Regions from separate parts of the Yersinia sp. KBS0713 genome, predicted to be linked through region 1. Evidence: predicted binding sites of a transcription regulator. Region 1 holds the regulator's gene; the other holds the start of a gene.

Region 1 (10,497 bases):
TATTGCTGACCCCAATGCCATAAAGCGGATATGGCGTGTCGTTAGGCCGCGTTTTAGCTTATTTTTGACTGGTAATTCCATGAATAAAGTCCCGTCTTTTTTCAGCAAAAAGCCACGGGGGTGAGCCGTGGCTAAAAAAATTCTATCGCTGTGCAGTTATTGCTTGGCAGCAACTTCCTGACGACAGCAGAGGCGATCGTACAACCCTACGACAACGAATACCAGCAGCGAAGGTGATAACCATGCCAGACCCTGTGCCGCCAGCGGCAGATGCTGCGTCCATTCGGGCAAGAAGTGCGCAAAGGTGGAAGCTTTCACCGCATCAAGGATACCGAACAGTAAGCTGACCAACATGACCGGAGCGACGATGCGTGAGGCGTGATGCCACCAGCGTAGAGTGAAGCTCATCAGTACCAGCACGATACATGGCGGATAAATTGCCGTCAGAACCGGAATAGAGATCTGAATCAGATGGCTCAACCCCAGATTCGACACCATCATCGAGAAGATACCGAGAATAAACACCAGTGCCCGGTAAGATAACGGCAAGTATTGAGCAAAGAATTCAGCACAGGCGCAGGTCAGGCCCACGGCTGTAACCATACAGGCGATGAATATCAATGCAGCCAGGAATACGCTTCCCAACCCACCAAAGGTGTGCTGCACATAAGCATGTAACACCACCGCTCCATTTTGGGCATCCGGCACCAAAGCGCCACTGCTAGAACCCAGCTTAAACAAGCTCAGGTAGACCAACGTCAAACCGACACCGGCAATCAATCCAGCCCAGATGGTATAGCGCGTCAGCAGCTGTGAGGAAACCACACCACGTGAACGGGCTGCATTGACGATAACGATACCAAAGACCAAGGCCCCCAAGGTATCCATGGTCAAATAGCCATTAACAAAACCGGAGGAGAACGGAACTTGCTGATAGGCATCCGTGGCGGGAATCAATGGGCCTGCGGGCCAAATCAGTGCAGCAATACCTAGAATAGCCAGCGCTAAAATCTTCAGTGGCGCTAGAATATGCCCGACCGTATCCAGTAAGCGGCCCGGATATAGCGAAATTCCGATAACTAGCGCGAAATAAACCACGCTATAGATAAACAGTGGCAATGGGCCATCTCCAGTCAAAGGGGCAATACCCACTTCGAACGAGACGGTTGCAGTACGGGGGGTAGCAAACAGTGGGCCGACCGCCAGATAGCAAACAGTTGCCAGTACCAGACCGGCACCGCGGCCAATCGGGGTACTCAGAGCATCAATACCACCACCGACACGCGCCAGCGCGATAACTGTAATTACCGGTAACCCAACCGCGGTAATCAGAAAGCCGAGTGCTGCCATCCAAACATGTTCACCCGATTGTAAACCTACCATCGGCGGGAAGATGATATTGCCGGCCCCGACGAATAGAGCAAAGGTCATAAAACCTAATGCCATAATATCTTTAGACGATAAACGATGACTCATAGTGATGTGCGTTGCCTAGTTAAAATGATCAAAAGAAAAAGTCCTAAGCTGTGGCCTTCCCTACGTGATCGAAACAATACAAAGCTCTGATAAACGCAAACTCCGGCGGTTAATAAGCAATCTATTTCGTCAGTATGCAGTATTTTTGAAGTTATTTGCAGGTGGAATAGGCTAACAACGGCGGTAAGTAGACAGTTTATAGCGGGGAAAGGCAAGTGAGGATCATAAAAGCAGAGTCATCATCCAGATAATTTCACCAAACCAGTTAATCGTGCCAGATTTAGAGAAATATGCACCACAAGATTTGTATCATTTATATCCAATAGTTAACAATTTATGGTCACTCTTACCCTGCTCCCTCTACTCATCGGTTGAAAATATCACCGGTTACCCGAGAGTTTTATTCGCAGGAAACAGCGCCCGATGGTATGGGCGAAAAGTGATATTGAAAGCAGACTAGCCAGCAAAGCCCAATGCTTTTCGGGTATGAGTCAATACATCAGGAGGTAGAGGCAGATAGCCATCATGGGTAGCTTGTTTTTGCCCTTCTGGCGATAAAACTCGTTCAAGGAGTGCCGCAGTCAGCGGTTCCAACGGCTGGCCCGGTGCCTTATTGATATAAATATAGAGATAGCGCGACAAGGGATAGCGACCATCTTTAACATTTTCAGGTGTCGGCAAGACAAAATCCTGCCCAGTAGTCGCCAGAGCCAATGGCTTAACGCCACTGTTACGAAAACCAATACTGGCATAGCCAATGCCATTTAATGACCCCGCCACTGCTTGCACCACGGAGGCTGAACCAGGCAACTCATTGACATTATTCATAAAGTCACCATCACACAGCACTCGATGCTTAAAGTAGCCATAGGTTCCTGAGGCTGAATTTCGGCTATACCGCTGCAAAGCGCGATTCGCCCAGTCACCTGTTAACCCCAATTCACCAAAGCGCTGAATCGGGCGAGGTGCTCCGCAGCGGCGATTTTGCGAGAAAATGGCATCAAGCTGAGATAAAGTCAGTTTATTCAGTGGGTTGTCCTGATGAACAAAAACCACCAATGCATCGACGGCCACTGGGACCGCCAGCGGCGGATAGCCATAACGCTGGATAAATGCGCTAACTTCACCAGCTTTCATTGGCCGACTCATAGGACCGAGCTGAGCGGCCCCAGCTGCCAACGCGGCAGGCGCAGTGGACGATCCTGCGGCCTGTATCTGCAAATTAACACCGGGATAGTGCTGATTGAAATCATCAGCCCACAAGGAGATCAAGTTGGCTAAGGTATCAGAACCGACACTGGAAAGATTACCTGACAAGGTATCAGCTGTTGAAACGGGCAGTGATGAGTGCCCGGCCGTCATCGGTGATAGCTCCACCTGTTGCGCAAGAACACCACAGCTAACCCCTAGCATGGCAGTGAACAGCGCCCATTTCCCCCATCTCATCAGCTTAGTATCCATGCAGTGTTAGGATTTGACTGCATTTTCGGCTAAAACTGCGGGAACAATCAACCGGTTCGGCAAGGTAAATATAAATCGCGTGCCCAGACCAATTTCACTCATCACCTCTAAACGTGCATCGTGGTGGCTCAATGCATGCTTCACAATCGCCAGCCCCAGCCCACTACCGCCCGTTTGCCGTGAGCGCGCTTTATCCACCCGATAGAAACGCTCGGTCAGCCGTGGCACATGTTCCGGGCCAATTCCCGGCCCATTGTCGCTGACCTGAAAGTGTGCGCCTTGTGGCGTTTGCTGCCAACACACCTCAATTTTGGTGCCCTCAGGGGTGTGATTAACCGCGTTATAGACCAGATTCGAGACAGCACTGCGCAGTTGATCTTCGTTGCCAAACACCTTTAACTGCTCATTCACCCGAAAAGTGATCTCGTGACGGCCATTACTCAATGCCTGTACCTCATGCTGCAATACTTTTAGCATCAACGGAATATCCACTCGCTCATTCATATCCACATTAGGTGCAGCTTCAATACGTGATAGCGTCAATAGCTGTTTAACCAGCCCATCCATGCGCTTGGTCTGCTCCTGCATCGTCCCGAGTGCTTTGTCCCGCAATGGCCCGGCTAACTCCTGGTCATGCATCATTTCCAAATAGCCCTGCAATACTGTCAGGGGGGTGCGCAGTTCATGGCTGACATTCGCAAAGAAGTTACGCCTCGCCCCTTCCAACTGACGCATTTGGGTCACATCACGGGCGACCATCAGTAATTGCCCTTCTGAATAAGGCATCACGCGAAACTCAACGTAATAGCCATTATTCAATTGCAGGGTCAGTGGGCGGGAAAAGAGTTGCTGTTGCAGATATTGGCTGAACTCTGGATAGCGCAATAAGTTAAGAATATGCTGACCATTATCCTCCGGCCAACGAAACCCAAGCAGTTGCTGAGCCAGGCCGTTACACCAGAAGATATTGCCATCAATGGTGGTGATAACCACCGCATCCGGCAGTGATTCGGCACCACTACGAAAGCGCTTGATGAGTAGTGCCAACTCGCGCCGACGCCGACGATTTCTCAGTTGCATCTGGTATAAGCCGTAAAATAGCGGCTCCCAGCTCCAACGGCCAGCAGGCGGGGTCATGCTGCGGTCTAACCACAGCCAGTGAGATAACTTAAGTTGGTTATAGAAGTTCCAGACTAGCGCCGCGAGCACGGATATCAGCAATAACCAAGGGAGATACCCGATAAAAGCACCCAGCAGTAATGCCGGCAAACAAAAAAGGGCCAGCTCTAAAGCCAGCGTTTTCCACGATAAACGTTCTAACACAACGAATTCTCCGGCACTGAAAACTCAGTAGCGCGTTGAGAAACGGTATCCAGTTCCCCGGACAGTTTGTACCATGCGGTCATGACCATCAACTTCAAGCGCCTTGCGTAGTCGACGAATATGCACGTCAACCGTCCGATCTTCTACATAAACGTTAGTGCCCCAGACATAATTAAGCAACTGCTCACGACTGTAAACACGCTCAGGATGGGTCATAAAGAAGTGCAGTAGTTTAAACTCGGTCGGCCCCATATCCAGAGCTTGCTCGTTAGCCATCACCCGATGTGAGGAGGGGTCAAGGCTTAGCCCTTGCATTTCAATCACTTCCTCCACCGCCATTGGCGATATCCGCCGCATAACCGCCTTGATGCGCGCCACCAGCTCTTTCGGCGAAAAAGGCTTGGTAATATAGTCATCAGCACCCACTTCCAAACCGCGGACTCTATCTTCTTCTTCGCCACGGGCTGTCAACATCATCACCGGAATATCTCTGGTCAATGCTTCGCGCTTCATATGTTTAATAAATTGGATACCCGAGCCACCCGGCAGCATCCAGTCCAGCAGCACTAAATCAGGGAAAGGCTCCGACAAACGAGTGACTGCGCTGTCATAATCTTCGGCTTCTAATGGTTGGTAACCATTCTGTTCCAACACAAAGCACACCATCTCACGGATTGGCGCTTCATCTTCCACCACCAGTATGCGTCTTGCCATCATCAACCCTGCCAGTAAGTTAGTGGTCACTATTTGATTTCGGGAGCCATTATGCGTCAGTTTTGTGACATTTTTATGAAAAACATCGCGCTTCTACCCGCAATAAGCATAGTGATAAATTTTACAGTAATTGCAAAATGCAGCAGCCAAGTTTGCGAGACGTCTCGGAGATTTACTTCAAGCGACTGTTTTAGCCGCGACATCCTGCGGTCAGCGTTTATAATCAGCGCCACTCTCTTTGACTGATAACCTGCCGTGCGGGAGATTTATGCGCATTATCCATACCTCTGATTGGCATTTAGGCCAACACTTCTTCACCAAAAGCCGGGCTGCCGAACACCAGGCATTTCTGCACTGGCTCATTAGGCAGATTGAAGAAAATCAGGTAGATGCGCTGATTGTCGCTGGTGATATCTTTGATACCGGCTCCCCACCTAGTTATGCCCGCGAGCTCTATAACCGCTTCGTGGTGGAGCTACAGCCCACGGGCTGCCAGTTGGTTGTTCTAGGGGGGAATCACGATTCAGTCTCGACACTGAATGAATCACGTGACTTGCTTTCCTATTTGAATACCACGGTGATCTCTTGTGCCAGTCGCAATCTCGAACAACAAATTATTACGCTGAAAAACCATCAGCAACAACCTGCGGCCTTACTCTGTGCAATTCCCTTCTTACGACCACGGGACTTGGTGAGCAGTCAAGCCGGCGAATCTGGCGAGCAAAAACAGCTGGCACTGCAAGAAGCCATTGCTGCCCACTATCAGGCGTTATATCAGCGGGCCATTGAACTGCGCACCGAACTGGGTTTGCCGCTACCTATTATTGCCACCGGGCATCTCACCACCATGGGTGTCACCACCTCAGACTCGGTTCGTGATATCTACATCGGCACACTGGATGCGTTCCCCGCTCAAGCATTTCCACCAGCAGATTACATTGCGTTGGGCCATATTCACCGGGCTCAGCAAGTGGCTAAAACCGAGCATATCCGTTACAGCGGCTCCCCCATTGCCCTGAGTTTTGATGAATTGAGCAAAGAGAAAAGTGTCTATCTGGTGGAGTTTGCCCAACAGACCCTGGCATCAGTGACCCCGCTATTCATACCGCAATTTCAGCCGATGCAGCTCATTAAAGGGGATTTGCAGCAAATAGAGCAGCAGTTGGCTAAATTTGTTGATCATCAGGGCTTACCGGTCTGGCTGGATATCGAAGTTGCCACCAAAGACTATCTCACTGATATTCAACGGCGGATTCAGGCCCTGACCGCAGATCTACCCGTTGAGGTCGTGCTATTACGTCGCAGTAAAGAGCAGCGTAACAACAGCATTGAGCGGCAAGAGAAAGAGACACTCAATGAGTTGAGTGTCGCCGATGTATTTGAACGTAGGCTCGCACAGGAGGCAGATTTAGCCGAACCACGCCAGCAGCGGATGCGCCAAATGTTCAGTCAGGTGGTGGAAGAGATCACGCAAGGTAAAGATGCCGCAGAGGAGCAACCGATATGAGAATTTTAAGCCTGCGGCTAAAAAACATTAACTCTCTGCAAGGGGAGTGGAAGATAGATTTCACTGCTGAGCCGTTTGCCAGCAACGGCTTATTCGCCATCACCGGCCCCACCGGGGCGGGGAAAACCACACTATTAGATGCGATTTGCCTTGCGCTGTACCACCAAACACCGCGCCTGAATGTCACGCCCAGCCAAAATGAGCTAATGACACGCCATACCGCAGAATCACTGGCCGAAGTTGAATTTGAGGTGAAAGACACCCGCTATCGCGCATTTTGGAGTCAACGTCGCGCAAAAAACAGCCCCGAAGGGAATCTGCAAGCGCCTAAAGTTGAACTGGCGTTATGTGAAAGCGGCAAGATTCTGGCCGATAAAGTGCGTGATAAACTCGATAGGGTTGCTGAGATAACCGGCCTGGATTTTGGCCGCTTTACCAAATCTATGATGCTGTCACAGGGGCAATTTGCCGCATTTCTCAATGCCGACGCCAATGACCGCGCGGAGCTATTGGAAGAGCTAACGGGCACCGACATCTATGGGCGTCTATCAGAGCATGTATTCGAACAGCATAAGCAGGCCAAAACCGATCTGGATACCTTGCACCAACGGGCAACCGGTATTGAACTGCTAAATGAAGAACAACGATCAACCCTATCGCAGCAGATAGATTTGCTCGATCAACAAGAGAGACAGCTCACCGCAGATCAGTTAGTCAATCAACACCAAATAACCTGGCTAACCCATTGGCAACAGCAGCAAAAGAGCGCCTTGGAATATCAGCAGCAACAAAAACTGATTGAGCAAACTCTCCAGCAAGCTCAGCCGGAGCTGCAACGGCTAGCCAGAAGTGAGCCCGCTGAAAAGTTGCGCCCCTTGCTGCGGGAACGCTCACGTAGCCAACAAGATTTGCAACAAATACAACTACGTATCACCACACTGACTCAACAACAGCAGCAACTTCAGACGCAACTGACACCACTGGCTCAAGCATTAGAGCAAGCCAATTTGGCTCGCCAACAGCAGGCAGCAAAGTTGCATGAGCAAGAAGCAGTGATCGAACAAAAAGTCGTCCCGCTGGATAACACTATTGCACAGCAGCGGCACACCTTGGCGCAACTTGCTACGCAATTGCAGCAGCTACAGGGTAAGCAACAACAAGAGAGACAGCAGCTTGAGCTCAATGAGCAGCAGCAACTAAAAAACCATCAGCGCCTACAACAATTGGCGGAATATGCACACCTGCATACCCACCATCAACACTGGGAGAAAAACCTCCCTTTATGGCGTGAACAGTTCCGCCAACGGCAAATACTGCAACAACAGTCAATTGAAAGTAAACAGCAGCTACAGCAACAGGTCACATTGCTGAACACGTTACAGCAACAAATCAACACGCTGAATGAGCAAGACAAGCAACAACAAGCAGTATTGATACAAGCCAGTTCGCAGACGGGTAGCATCCAGCAGCAATTATCAGTGCTTGAGCAACAACAACCTTCAGCACAACTACGCCAACAATGGGGCGAACTCCAGCAACAACGAACCACACGGCAACAATTAGCGGCATTATCGCCTTTGGCGCAACAAGTTCAGTCACTAATCGATAAACAACAGCAGCAACTCGCTAGCCAGCAGCAACAGTTAAAACTGCTTGAACAGCAGTTGGCAGAAAAACGTCAGTTATATAAACAGCAAAAACAGCATCTGACAGATCTGGAAAGCTTGTGGGAGCGCGAAAAACAGATCGCCGGATTAGAGGCGGAAAGGGCCAAACTACAATCTGGAGAAGCCTGCCCACTATGTGGGGCGCTAGATCATCCCGCCGTTACTGCGTATCAGGCGGTAAAACCCTCAGAAACGGCTAAACGCGTTGAAGAACTTCGCCTTCAAGTCGAGCAACTCTTCACCGCCGGAACCGAATTGCGCACTCAGGTAGAAAGTGTGCAGCAACAACAGCAGCGTGTGGAGCAAGAGTTACAGCACCATCGCCAACAACTGGCTGAATATCAACAGCGCTGGCAAACATTGGCACAACCATTGGCACTGACTTTTGCCTTGAATGAGCCTGCAGCTTTAGTGACCTGGCTAGAACAGCAGGAACAGTTAGAGCAAAAATGCCAGCTAAAACTGGCCGAGCATGAGCGTTTAAATCAACAATATCAGCAAGCTAAGGATGTTCTGGCTCAAGCTGAACAGCAGCAGCAAAAACATCTGCAACAGTTGGCATTAATCACGCAGCGTCAACATGATACCCAGCAATCTCACCAGAAGTTATTAGCACAGCATCAGCGCCAGCAGGATGAGTTAGCACTGATGCATCAGTGCTTGCATAATGCGCTGGCTGAATTATCGCTCTCAATACCTGAAGCTGACCAGCAATCGAGTTGGCTGGTACTGCGGGAAGAGGAGAGCCAACGCTGGCAGCAGTATCAACAAGAGCAACAACAACGGGTGCTGGAGCAAAAAGCACTGGAGACGCGGATTGAAGATGAGCGCCGCCATTTACAAGCAGGCGTAGATCAATTAACTGAGCTGACTCAGCAGCATCAACAAACTGAGGCCCTGCTACAACAATATCAGCAGCAGCGCGATGCCCTGTTTGGCAACCGCACTGTTAGCGAAGCGCGCCAGTTGTTACGCCTACAGCAGCAGCAGGTGGATCTGGCACAGCAAAACGCAGCGGAAGCTCTACAACTAACGCAATCCCAGCTCAACCGGTTATCCGGTGAGTTGGCGGGATTAGAGCAGCAATATCAACATAATCAGCAGCGTGCGGCGGCAGCTCAAGCTGAGTTACAGCAGGCGTTGGAGATAAGCGCGTTCGAAGATGAAGCGGCCCTGACGGCCGCGTTGCTGAGCGAAGAAGAGAGACAACGTCTGCAGCAATTGCAACAGCAATTGAGTGAGCGGCAACAACAAATCCATATTCGCCAGCAGCAAATCAACGAAGCGCTGGAACAACATTTGCAACAGTGCCCGTCGGGCGTCGATCAGATGTCTGAATTGGCGATATTGCAGCAACAGTCGGATCAACTCTCGGCACAGCTAAAAGCCAACACACTACGCCAAGGTGAGCTGCGCAATCAGCTAGACAGTGACGCTGCTCGTCGTAATAACCAACATGCCCTGTTTGAACAAATTGAACGTAGCCAGCAGCAATATGATGACTGGAGCTATCTCAATCACTTAATTGGCTCCAAAGAGGGTGATAAATTCCGCAAATTTGCCCAAGGGCTGACACTCGATCATCTGGTCTATTTGGCAAATAACCAACTCAGCCGCTTACATGGCCGCTATCTGTTGCAGCGCAAAACCAGTGATGCACTGGAGTTACAAGTGGTGGATACATGGCAAGCTGATGCCATACGCGATACTCGCACACTATCTGGAGGCGAAAGTTTTCTGGTTAGTCTGGCGCTGGCACTGGCACTGTCGGATCTGGTCAGTCATAAAACCAGCATTGACTCACTATTTCTCGATGAAGGCTTCGGCACGCTGGATGCAGAGACGCTGGATACCGCACTGGATGCACTTGATAGCCTGAATGCATCAGGTAAAACCATCGGGATCATCAGCCACATTGAGGCCATGAAAGAGAGGATTCCGGTGCAAATAAAAGTGAAGAAAGTCAACGGACTGGGTGTAAGCCGTCTAGATAATATTTTCCGGGTTAATCAAACTGAGCAGACCCCCAATGACTGACTCAGGCCGTCATTTGGATAAGCAAGCGAGCAAATCCCGATGAGCTTACTCAGGTAAGTGATTCGGGTGAGTGAGTGCCGCGCTAGCGTCAAGGGCGAAGGGCGTGCCCAAAGCCATTGGCGTTAGCGCCAGGCAGCAAGCGAGCAAGTCCCGATGAGCTTACTCAAGTAAGTGATTCGGGTGAGTGAGTGCCGCTAACACCGCGGTAGCGTCAAGGGCGAAGGGCAGTTGGCCATAACCAAGCAGCGCCACGCACCCCACTCGAATCACCATGCACCGCCTTACGAATTGGGGTTTCACACTCACCACCAA
Region 2 (10,497 bases), 1.3 Mb from region 1:
TGGTCTATGACTATCACTCAGATCACTTTTCTTGTCGAGGGAGAATCAACTTCATCTATAATGAGGTAAACTTCAATGTACAAGTTAAATACACTTTTAATGGTAATGAGGGCGAAGTCGCTGTAGTCGGTGAACTCAGTAAGCCAGGAGAGAGGCCCCAGAGAATATCGCAGCAATTATCATTTAATTACACTCATAATGGTAATGAGATAGTCATGTTATCTACCCATTCAGCGTTGAGCGACGATCAGGCTAGAATGTTAGTTTCATTTGTTCCTGACTTTTATCTGTTTAAGGATCGAGGATTTCGGATCCGGATTTATCAGCAAGGGGATGGATATGTATTTACGACTTTCAATATCCCTGTATTTATCTGTACTAAAATATAAGACACTATCATAACCCTATTACATTAATGCCACTTATAAATCGTAGTAATATCTAAAAGCTCGCTAAAAATAATTGGTTGTTTCAAAAGAATATAAGTAAAGAGACGATCCCTGTTAGCATCGCCTATATTTTTTGCAAGCCAATAAGAAGTTGCTACCAACTCACCCGAACACCAACTGGCGCTCATCTTACTGTACAGATATAAATAAACTCTATTTTTACTTCACAGCAGCCACTGCCTGCGCACAAGCCCAAGCTGAACTCCAGGCCCATTGGAAGTTGTATCCCCCTAACCAGCCCGTGACGTCGACCACTTCACCAATAAAGTATAATCCTGGCACTTTATGAGCCTCCATCGTCTTAGAAGATAGCTCCTGAGTGTCTACGCCGCCAATGGTGACCTCAGCGGTTCGGTAGCCTTCCGTTCCATTAGGTTGTACCCGCCATTGCTGAAGATGGGTTACCAGCGCAGCCTGCTGCGGTGCATTTAACTGTTTCAGGGTGACATCCGGCAGTTGTTCCAACGTCTGCAGGCACTCCACCAAGCGCTTGGGTAATAGTTGAGCCAAGGTATTTTTCAGGGTCTGATTGGGGTGTGCTTGCCGCTCGTTGTTCAGGAAAGCCTCCAGATCAGTGTCAGGAAGTAAGTTAATACTCACATACTCCCCAGGCTGCCAATAGCTTGATAGTTGCAAAATGGCCGGGCCAGAAAGTCCACGATGGGTAAATAAAATGCTCTCGCGGAAGCTAACCCCATTTTCTGCCGTGACGACGGCCGGAACTGAAACACCGGATAGTGTTTGCAGGTGTTCCAGCAAGGGTTTATGCAAGGTAAAAGGCACCAATGCCGCGCGGGTGGGCAACACTTTCAAACCAAACTGCTCTGCCAGCTTATAGCCGAATGGGGAAGCGCCAAGACCGGGCATTGATAGCCCACCAGAAGCGACAACAAGTGAGTGAGCGCTCACTTTTTCATCATTAATCTGGAGCAAAAAGCCAGTTTCACTTTTTTCAACTGACAGCACATCACTGCGCAACCGGATCACTACCTGCCCCAATTCACACTCTTTCAGCAAAAGCTCCACCACCTGCTGCGCGGAATCATCGCAAAAAAGTTGTCCCAGTGTCTTCTCGTGCCAGGCGATACCATGACGATTCATCAGATCGATAAAATCCCATTGGGTATAGCGCGCCAAGGCAGACTTACAGAAATGAGGATTCTGTGACAGGTAGGCGGCAGGTTCGGCATACATGTTGGTGAAATTACAGCGGCCACCACCGGACATCAATATTTTGCGCCCCGCTTTTTTGCCGTTATCGACCAATAGCACCCGACACCCTGCTTGTCCGGCCTGAGCGGCACAAAATAGCCCCGCAGCACCTGCACCTATCACTACCACATCAAACTGTTCCACACTGGGCCTCACTGAATAAAAACATCATTGCTGCAAAATTGCCCATATTGCCTACTTATTATCTTATTTAGGGCATTCAACCGACAAATTAGCGGCGGGGGATTGTAAGTCGCTCACCGAAAGATCGCTATAGTAAGAAAATGTCTCATACGGTAAAATTAAGTAACCTGCTGATATAACATGCATATGTTGTTCAAAAAGTGCAGTTCGTCTGCGGTCATGTCAAAAAAAGGTCATATTTTCCTTTTCCCCACCCCCCATTGTCACTGATAATGCGCCGCGTTCATGTCCACAAACTGGCGTAACGCTTATGCTACATCTTTTCGCTGGCCTGGATTTCCATACCGGCCTAATGTTAGTTCTTGCTTTGATGTTCGTGCTGTTTTACGAAGCCATTAATGGTTTTCATGATACAGCCAATGCGGTTGCGACCGTAATCTATACCCGCGCCATGCGTTCACAAGTTGCTGTTGTGATGGCAGGGGTGTTTAACTTCCTCGGCGTGATGCTGGGCGGTTTGAGCGTGGCTTACGCCATTGTTCACTTATTGCCTACTGATCTGCTGTTAAACGTCAGTTCGGCACATGGGTTGGCTATGGTCTTCTCCATGCTACTGGCGGCGATTATCTGGAATTTGGGCACCTGGTACTTCGGTATCCCAGCCTCCAGTTCTCATACGCTGATTGGTGCAATCATCGGTATTGGTTTAACCAATGCATTAATGACCAGTACATCCATTGTCGATGCGCTGAACGTTCCTAAGATGATTCAAATCTTCCTGTCATTAATCTTATCCCCAATTGTGGGTCTGGTTATTGCCGGCTTGATGGTGTTCCTGCTACGTCGTTACTGGAACGGAACCAAGAAGCAGCAACGTATTCATCTGACACCCGCTGAACGTGAAAAGAAAGACGGTAAACGTAAACCGCCATTCTGGACCCGTACTGCGCTGATCATATCGGCTATCGGCGTGAGTTTCTCTCATGGCGCTAACGATGGTCAGAAAGGGATTGGCTTGATCATGCTGGTATTAATCGGTGTGGCTCCGGCTGGCTTTGTCGTGAATATGAATGCGACCGGTTATGATATTGCCCGCACCCGCGATGCAGTGACTCATCTGCAACAATATTATCAGCAACATGTTGAGGCATTGCCTCATGCCGTGGCGCTGAAACCACTGGTGCCGACACCAGAAACCTTGCCGAATACACCCGCACAGTTCCACTGTGATAGCTCACGCGCCATGATAGCCATTGATCATGCACAGGTGCTGCTGGCTAATCTGCAAAGCTACGACGACCTGACGGTTGATCAACGCAGCCATATGCGTCGCTTGCTGATGTGTGTTGCAGAAACCGCCGGGACTGTTGCCAAGCTGCCAGAAACCAGTGCTGAAGACCGCCGTTTCCTCAACAATCTACGTACTGATTTGTTGGAAACTGTGGAGTACGCACCAACCTGGATTATCGTTGCCGTCGCTCTGGCCCTCTCTTTGGGGACTATGATTGGCTGGAAACGTGTTGCTGTAACAATTGGTGAAAAAATTGGTAAGAAAGGCATGACCTATGCGCAAGGGGTTTCTGCCCAGATGACTGCGGCGGTTTCCATCGGGATTGCAAGTTATACCGGTATGCCAGTATCGACAACTCAAGTGCTCTCTTCAGCGGTTGCCGGGACCATGTTGGTTGATGGCGGTGGGGTGCAGAGTAAGACGGTTAAGAACATTATGTTGGCATGGGTATTAACCCTACCAATCTCTATTCTTCTTTCCGGTGGGCTGTACTGGGTCGCATTGAAGTTTATTTAACCCAGCGAAACCTTTTACTATCACCGTGTGTCTGCATGCAACACGATGATAATATCGAACGGTACAGTGTACTGAACGGTGATAATAAACAAAAAGGCGGCCTTAACAGGTCGCCTTTTTAAATACTACTCTGCCCATCATTGATGCTAATACCACAAGATTAACCCCATCAAACTCACCACGACCAAACCACACAATGCACTAGTCAGTATAAATTGCCCACGTAACCGCTCACAGCGGCGGATAAACTCGGGATCATGATGGTCAAGATAGCGTTGAGTAAAAATGTAACCCACTAATCTAATCTGTTTGCTCGGCTGACCGTGGGAGGTAAAAAATCCACCGCCATCAACATATTGATACAGCAACGGGTCGCAGCCACGTAATACCACCAACAGAGCACGTAATGATGAATAATAACGTGCCATATTAATCACACATACCACACACAAAGCCCAAAAAAGCGCGACGGTACTGATCATAATCATCCTCCCAGCGATATTTCACACATTGGATCAGTGACCTGAACCTTTGCGCCATCGCTCACTCTAGCCGATACAAACACCCCCAGGGCTTAAAAAGCCACCCCCTATCGTTCGCTTTCTCATGGTGGTTCGACCTGTTATTTGCTCGACACAACATCCGAACGTGTAGGACTCCCTTTATGAGTGTAGGAAATGAAATGGAAAATAGCCTGATAATCTCTAAATTATGCCGTTTTGGCCGTTATTAAGTATCGATTAGCCTTAACTTAAGTCGAATCTTACTTGCTGGTAAACGCGCTGAATTCATACAAAAATCGCTCAGACATTAATCTTGCTTAACTGAATTAGATAAACTTGACCACTGCTTTCACTCAATTATATTTGCATCACAAATATGAAATTCCGTTCATTGGGGTGCTTTATCAGCGCTATACTTTAGATAATGATCTGCTCTAAATTCGAGTGACCGGATAATGTCCCGAGGCTATAAACGGCAGAATTGAGTTACACCTCGGCACAAATAGATGTAAAACGATATAGGGTTACTTTAGTGATCATCGTCAAAACAGTGTGTTGTGATCCGTGAAACACTTCAGTTAGGGGTCATAATGCTACTATGTCGATATCGCGTTAGCACCCGTTCAACAGGTTGAATGTTTGCTTACCCATTAATTAACATTATGGAAGGAGTTTACTTATGGCTTACAAACACATTCTGATTGCGGTTGACCTATCTCCGGAAAGCAAGGTGTTGGTGGAAAAAGCGGTCTCTATGGCCAAACCGTACAATGCCAAAGTTTCCCTGATCCATGTCGATGTTAACTACTCAGATCTCTATACCGGCCTGATCGACGTTAATCTTGGCGATATGCAAAAGCGCATCTCTGAAGAGACTCACAATGCACTAACTGAACTTTCGCAGAATGCGGGCTACCCGATTGAGCAAACCCTGAGTGGTAGCGGCGACTTGGGCCAAGTACTGGTTGATGCCATTAAGAAATATGATATGGACTTGGTGCTATGTGGCCATCATCAGGACTTCTGGAGTAAGTTGATGTCTTCAGCGCGTCAGCTGATCAACACCGTGCATGTCGATATGCTAATCGTGCCTCTGCGCGATGACGAAAATGGCGAAGACGATTAAGCGTTCATTCAATCTAGCTTAACGTTATCACCGCTCACGCCCGCCTTTCGCGGGCGTTTTTTATGGTGCTTTTGGTGACATCACCCCCACCGCCACTCATTGATAACCCTGCTAACTTTGGGGTCGCCCTGGAAAACGGAAAATATCCTACGTTAAGCCTATTTTTAATACTTTTCTATGTTAGCTGGTCGTATGTTATCAGGTCGTTATGCGCTGAATTTACCCGATGTCAGCTTAAGATTGTTTCACCCGATGTAATTTACGGTCAGGTGATATGTTCTCTGTCGCAACCCAGATGCGACAGATTTAACGGTAAAATATCATTAAATGGAGCGCCTTTTCATTTCAGCGAGAGGAGCGTTATTTTTATACGTATTTCGTGGTACTGCTGCTATTGAACCACTACACTGTTCTTAGCTGGAAGTTTTAGTTCTGGCAAAAATCCTGTTCCAGCTTCATGCTGCAAAGTTAAAACTTCCCCAACAGCCTCTCACTCGGAGTATGTAATTTCACATGCAAAACGGTCCTGACGTCATACAGCAACAACAGTGGCGGCCAATTCAGGAACCTGAAGAGTCGATACTGATAAACATCAGTCAGACCACGCTTTCACCAACGATAAGACTGTGGCACGCACGCTACGAGACTACGTTTTTTCCAACCCAAAACGCCTTAATACGAAAAGCATTACACGACGCGAAGTTGGGAACAGCGACAAAGAAGCGTCAGGCTGAATTCTGGGCTGGCCGCAGCCTTATGATGCTGGCATTTTGTCAGAATATCCCTTTAGGGAAGTCAGCGTCCGGAGCTCCAGCATTTCCTAAAGGCAGAAATGGAGCGCTGTCTCACTCTCGTGAAAATGTATTACTTCTGGAGGGACCAGACGACTTACTTTTTGGTGTGGATATGGAACCGCCTTTAGTACCGGTTTCATTACAGGCTGTGCTCAGTAAAGTGGCGACAGAAGCAGAGCAAAAATGGCTGAGGTGCCTTCCGCCCGAACAACAGGTTTATGCCGCAACCATTCTTTTTTCAGCGAAAGAAACCCTTTTCAAATTACTCAATAGGGAAATGGACATTTGCCCATGTTATGCCACAGTCGAGGCCAGAGAAGCCCCTAACTCAGGTTCGGTAGTTTTTGAGTTGACCAGACGTTCAGGCTATGGGCTGCCTGCGGGAGAGCGTTTTATAATTATGTATGACAGGATTAGAGAAAATACAGTGACATGGGGAATTCATTCGCCAAAATGCACATCGTTCAGTAACCGTTGATCTTCTTCTTCGACCAGTATCAGAGTGTCATTCAGGGTACATATTCCTAAGTCAGTCAGTGCAATGATACGTTCTCGCCTGTCTGGCAGGAAAGGCTGAACAGTGATTAAGTTATTATGCTCAAGCCGCCGTAGGTTCAGAGACACCTGCATTTTGGGTATACCTGACATTTCCACCAACACTTTTTGTCTGACGGCAATGCACTTGGTCGCCCGATAGTTTTTTTCCGACAGCCAGCCACACATAGCGAGAATACTGAAGCTTTGTTGCGTCAGGCTGTAGGGGGATAGAATGATGTCAATACGTCGCTGCCACTGCTGGAACATTTGCAGGCAGCGGAAACCCCGGCTGTCCATCGGCGCATTATGGGTAAACCGTAATTCCGTTATGTTATCTGACATCTTGTATCCTCTCCTACAACCTGGGTATTTACGGAATATCTAACGTACTGTTTTATCACCCGTCAGCGCACGTTGACTCAACTCTGTCATAGCCTCACGCAAATGATTTTTTATTTTACTCCCGATCAGACGACCAAATACCGGCGCCAGCCATCCCGTCATAGTGACAGAATGACATATGTGCGCAGGAACACCGGCTTCCCGCGAGCTAAAATATTCGTGATCAAAAACCAGATTCGTCAATGGCAGTTTTGCAACGTCGGTGAAAGCGCGGTGGAACTCAACACGGCTCAGCGTAAAATCAACTTCAGGCCCGCTGGCTGGCTTCATTCTCCCGGTAGTGCCCTCTGTGAAGTCACCGTTCAGTTTGACCCATTTAAGTTCACTGTCCCAGCAAGGCCATGATGAAGCATCCTGCCACATTGCCCAGATTTGTTCCGGTGTAGCTTCGGTAGTAACACTTTCACTGTAAGTCCATTTAAACATTTTATTTCTCCAGAACAGGGGGCAGCGCAACACTTGTGTCCGCCGATGAAAAAGGCCAAAAGGTATAGCCAGCATGACCAGAAATGCGGCAGTAAGTGGCAGATGGGTCATGCCGTCTGCCGCAACCTGTCTCGTGGCAATAAAAGAACTGAGTGACATACCCAGGTTGAAGGCTGATACATTCAGGCTGGCAGAAACTCGTGCATCAGACGTTTCTGCATCAGCGATTGCCCAACTCTGTACCATCGGTGCCGTAGCAAACGCACCAATGCTCCACAACACAAGAAATATTGATGAATTTGCTGAGCCAACCGCATAAAACACACCCAAAAGGCCGGCAATCTGGATGAAGACCGCGAAGGTTAATGCTGCTGGCAACCCTATTTTCCCCGGAAGAATGCCCCCCATAATATTACCCACGAGAGAGCCCAGACCGACGGCCCCCATAATTAACACTACCTTCCGGGGTTCTAACCCCACAGCATCAGCCAACCAGGGTTCTGCGTAAGAAAAAAAGACAAAGCCACCACCGAATGCCAGCACGGTAAAACAGTATGGTCTGATTAATGTCGGATTGCTGAGCGTGGAACGGAACACTGACGCCCGGTGCCTGGTCACGATAGGGGGACCAAATTTTGCTGGCAGGACGAACCACAACAAAGCGGCTCCGGCGGCCGCGACAATAGCAATTGCGACAAACGGGGCCTGCCAGCCGTAATGTACAGCGGCCACCATCCCGGCAGGTACACCAAGTACCATGGCTAATGTCAGTCCGGAAAACATCAGGGCAATGGCCAGCGGGGTCTGGCGTGCGTCAGTAACCGTCGGCAGACTGGCCGATGTTATGCTGAAGTAGGCACCGTGTATGGCACCTGCTACCACGCGCAGTATGAGCAGAACGGTGAAGTCAGAGATGACTGCAGAGCCAGCACTGAGAATTGAAAAAAGTAACATGAGGATAACCGCAAGTGATCGTGCACTGTACGACAGCGTCAGCGCTGTGAGTAACGGCGAACCCAGCGTTATCCCCAAAGCATAGGCAGTCACCAGCAGCCCAACCTGAGGCATTGTCACACCGAATTCAGTAGCAACTTGGCTCAGCATCCCGATAACAATGAATTCAGACAAGCCAGCAGCAAAAGCGGTTATCGCCAGCACTGCAATTATCAGCCCCGGCATGGAGGATTTTGACATTCCGGCTTCCTCATTTCATAAACGTTGAACAGATAAAATCGGCCAGCCGTTCCCGTAAAAGCGGAACCAACTCCGGTTTGTAAATGCGCCTGTAGCATACGCATAGCTGGCTTTCCCGCTCGTATTCCCAAAGACCTGACTGAATAAGTACGCCATCTCGGTCACGGGCACCAATGAATATACGATCGCCCCTTCGTCTGCGGGTAATAGTCAGATTATCAATACCGTCCAGTCCGGCCAGTTCGAGCAGTACCTTATGAGCGGAAAGTTGATGCCAGGCGATAGTTTTTGACCAGGCTTTTACAAGATACGACCATTCGAGGCGGCGAAAAAAATCCTCGCGTGTTACCTTGTCAAACACCACGATAATGGTCGAAGATTGGCTCATCCCAGCCCCCTCATTGCTAATCTGAGTAATTCGGCATCATGTTCGCTGATCTCAAAGAAACCTCTACGAGCCAGCATCCCCCAATGCGAGTTTGCGGTGAGTTCAAGTCCGACCACCTCTTTCAGTACAACTGGTTGGAACTTTCTGTTGAAACTCACATCCTTACGGAATGGCTTAAAACCGGGAAACTGTTCAACCTGGTACACATGGTCATTATCAAATATGCACTGGTACTCGACCGTTTTTAATACCTCCCCCGCATTCATTTCACTGCGGGGGCAGTAAATAAAGACCTCATCTCCTGCGCTGGTTTGTCGCAAAGGGCCCGCTTTTCCGTGGCAGACCTGAAGAAAACCAGAATCGGCAGCAATGTGGGCGTGAGCCTGAGAGATAACCGCTATCCAGTGTTTCATGCCCCTCGTTCTCCGTGAAGGACAAACCGCGAGAGCTCATCAACACTGGAAATAACATCTGCCTGCAGCTTTTCCAGCAACGGCGGTGGGAATACGGTGCCATCACTGGCTGGCAGAGCACAAATAGAGTGCTGCAGACTAACGTTCTGGCGGTCATCACTCAGCGTCAGGGTATGACCGAAAGAAAGGAGGCCCATAGGACTGTTTGCGGTGGTGGTGAAATGAACACCTTCAATCAGTGCCGTTACACTGACGGCAATGGCCCCGGGCCCGGCCTTGGGAATAACCATAAAACGCTTACCAAGGAACAGACCATTTTCTGTGGCCTTGGTCCCTTTTAGGGAAACATCCCAGCGTTGCCAGCCAGCCAAATCCTTCCATGCATCCCAGACGCGTACGGCAGCAACTGCAGGAATATTGACAGAATGGGAAAATATAAAGGGATTGTTGTTAATTGCGGACATAATGATAAAGCTCCTGATGAGTGGATAAAGTTGCGATGATATCTGCTTCACTGTCCCCTGATGAAATCAGGCTGAATGCACCAAATGCAACAGGTTTGCCATTAGCAATGGGATGTACGCCAATTTGGCCGGGGATACATTCAAAGGTGCCCACCACTACGGTTCCTATCTTCGCTCCCTGCAAATTACGCTGGAATAAACCGTCGACGGCAGCGGCCTGTATGTGAGTATTATTGGTCGCCAGCGTGAGTGCTTCAGCTTTATTACTCTGCTCAATGGTGAGGTAACCCTGAAGGCTGGCGGGAAACCATGCCGTAGCGACATAGCTATTCACCGCCTCAAGTGTGACAGCAATATCACTGCACATCATTTCCGTTACGTAATCCCAGTTGGCATAGCGATTAAGGATCAACAGAGGCGTATTTTTGGGATCTGCATCCTGACTTTCCAGCCGCCCATTAAGGCGATAGTACTGCCATAGCCCTCCGGCGAGTCGGGTGGCGACCGATAACTTGGCCCGCTGTCGACGTGGGATCAGCGCGTCAAATTCACGGTATGCAACCGATGACACTACCGAAGTGGTAAAGTCGGTCAGCTCGACAACATCCTGTTTTAGGATGCAGGTGAAAGTCTCAGAC

What was found. Region 1 encodes PhoB, which activates phosphate uptake and scavenging genes when phosphate is short. Its sites were predicted from a motif close to CTGTCATAAAACTGNCNNAT; they were not measured.
Positions count from the first base shown of each region.
Region 2: the regulator PhoB is predicted to act here: its motif matches at 2,025-2,044, upstream of pitA (inorganic phosphate transporter PitA).

Region 1 is NZ_CP042173.1:3,396,926-3,407,422, forward strand. Features, by position in the region: gene proY (proline-specific permease ProY) at 1-81, opposite strand, end outside; gene brnQ (branched-chain amino acid transport system II carrier protein) at 157-1,476, opposite strand; gene FFE93_RS16315 (PstS family phosphate ABC transporter substrate-binding protein) at 1,933-2,922, opposite strand; gene phoR (phosphate regulon sensor histidine kinase PhoR) at 2,944-4,260, opposite strand; gene phoB (phosphate response regulator transcription factor PhoB) at 4,285-4,974, opposite strand; gene sbcD (exonuclease subunit SbcD) at 5,243-6,481, shown strand; gene FFE93_RS16335 (AAA family ATPase) at 6,478-10,185, shown strand; gene mak (fructokinase) at 10,397-10,497, opposite strand, start outside.
Region 2 is NZ_CP042173.1:119,097-129,593, reverse strand. Features, by position in the region: gene FFE93_RS00545 (hypothetical protein) at 1-389, shown strand, start outside; gene FFE93_RS00540 (NAD(P)/FAD-dependent oxidoreductase) at 609-1,805, opposite strand; gene pitA (inorganic phosphate transporter PitA) at 2,116-3,612, shown strand; gene uspB (universal stress protein UspB) at 3,759-4,094, opposite strand; gene uspA (universal stress protein UspA) at 4,795-5,241, shown strand; gene FFE93_RS00520 (4'-phosphopantetheinyl transferase) at 5,755-6,513, shown strand; gene FFE93_RS00515 (MarR family winged helix-turn-helix transcriptional regulator) at 6,477-6,914, opposite strand; gene FFE93_RS00510 (MFS transporter) at 6,954-8,594, opposite strand; gene FFE93_RS21455 (hypothetical protein) at 8,605-8,982, opposite strand; gene FFE93_RS00500 (EVE domain-containing protein) at 8,979-9,395, opposite strand; gene FFE93_RS00495 (hypothetical protein) at 9,392-9,859, opposite strand; gene FFE93_RS00490 (hypothetical protein) at 9,846-10,497, opposite strand, start outside; gene FFE93_RS00485 (hypothetical protein) at 10,492-10,497, opposite strand, start outside.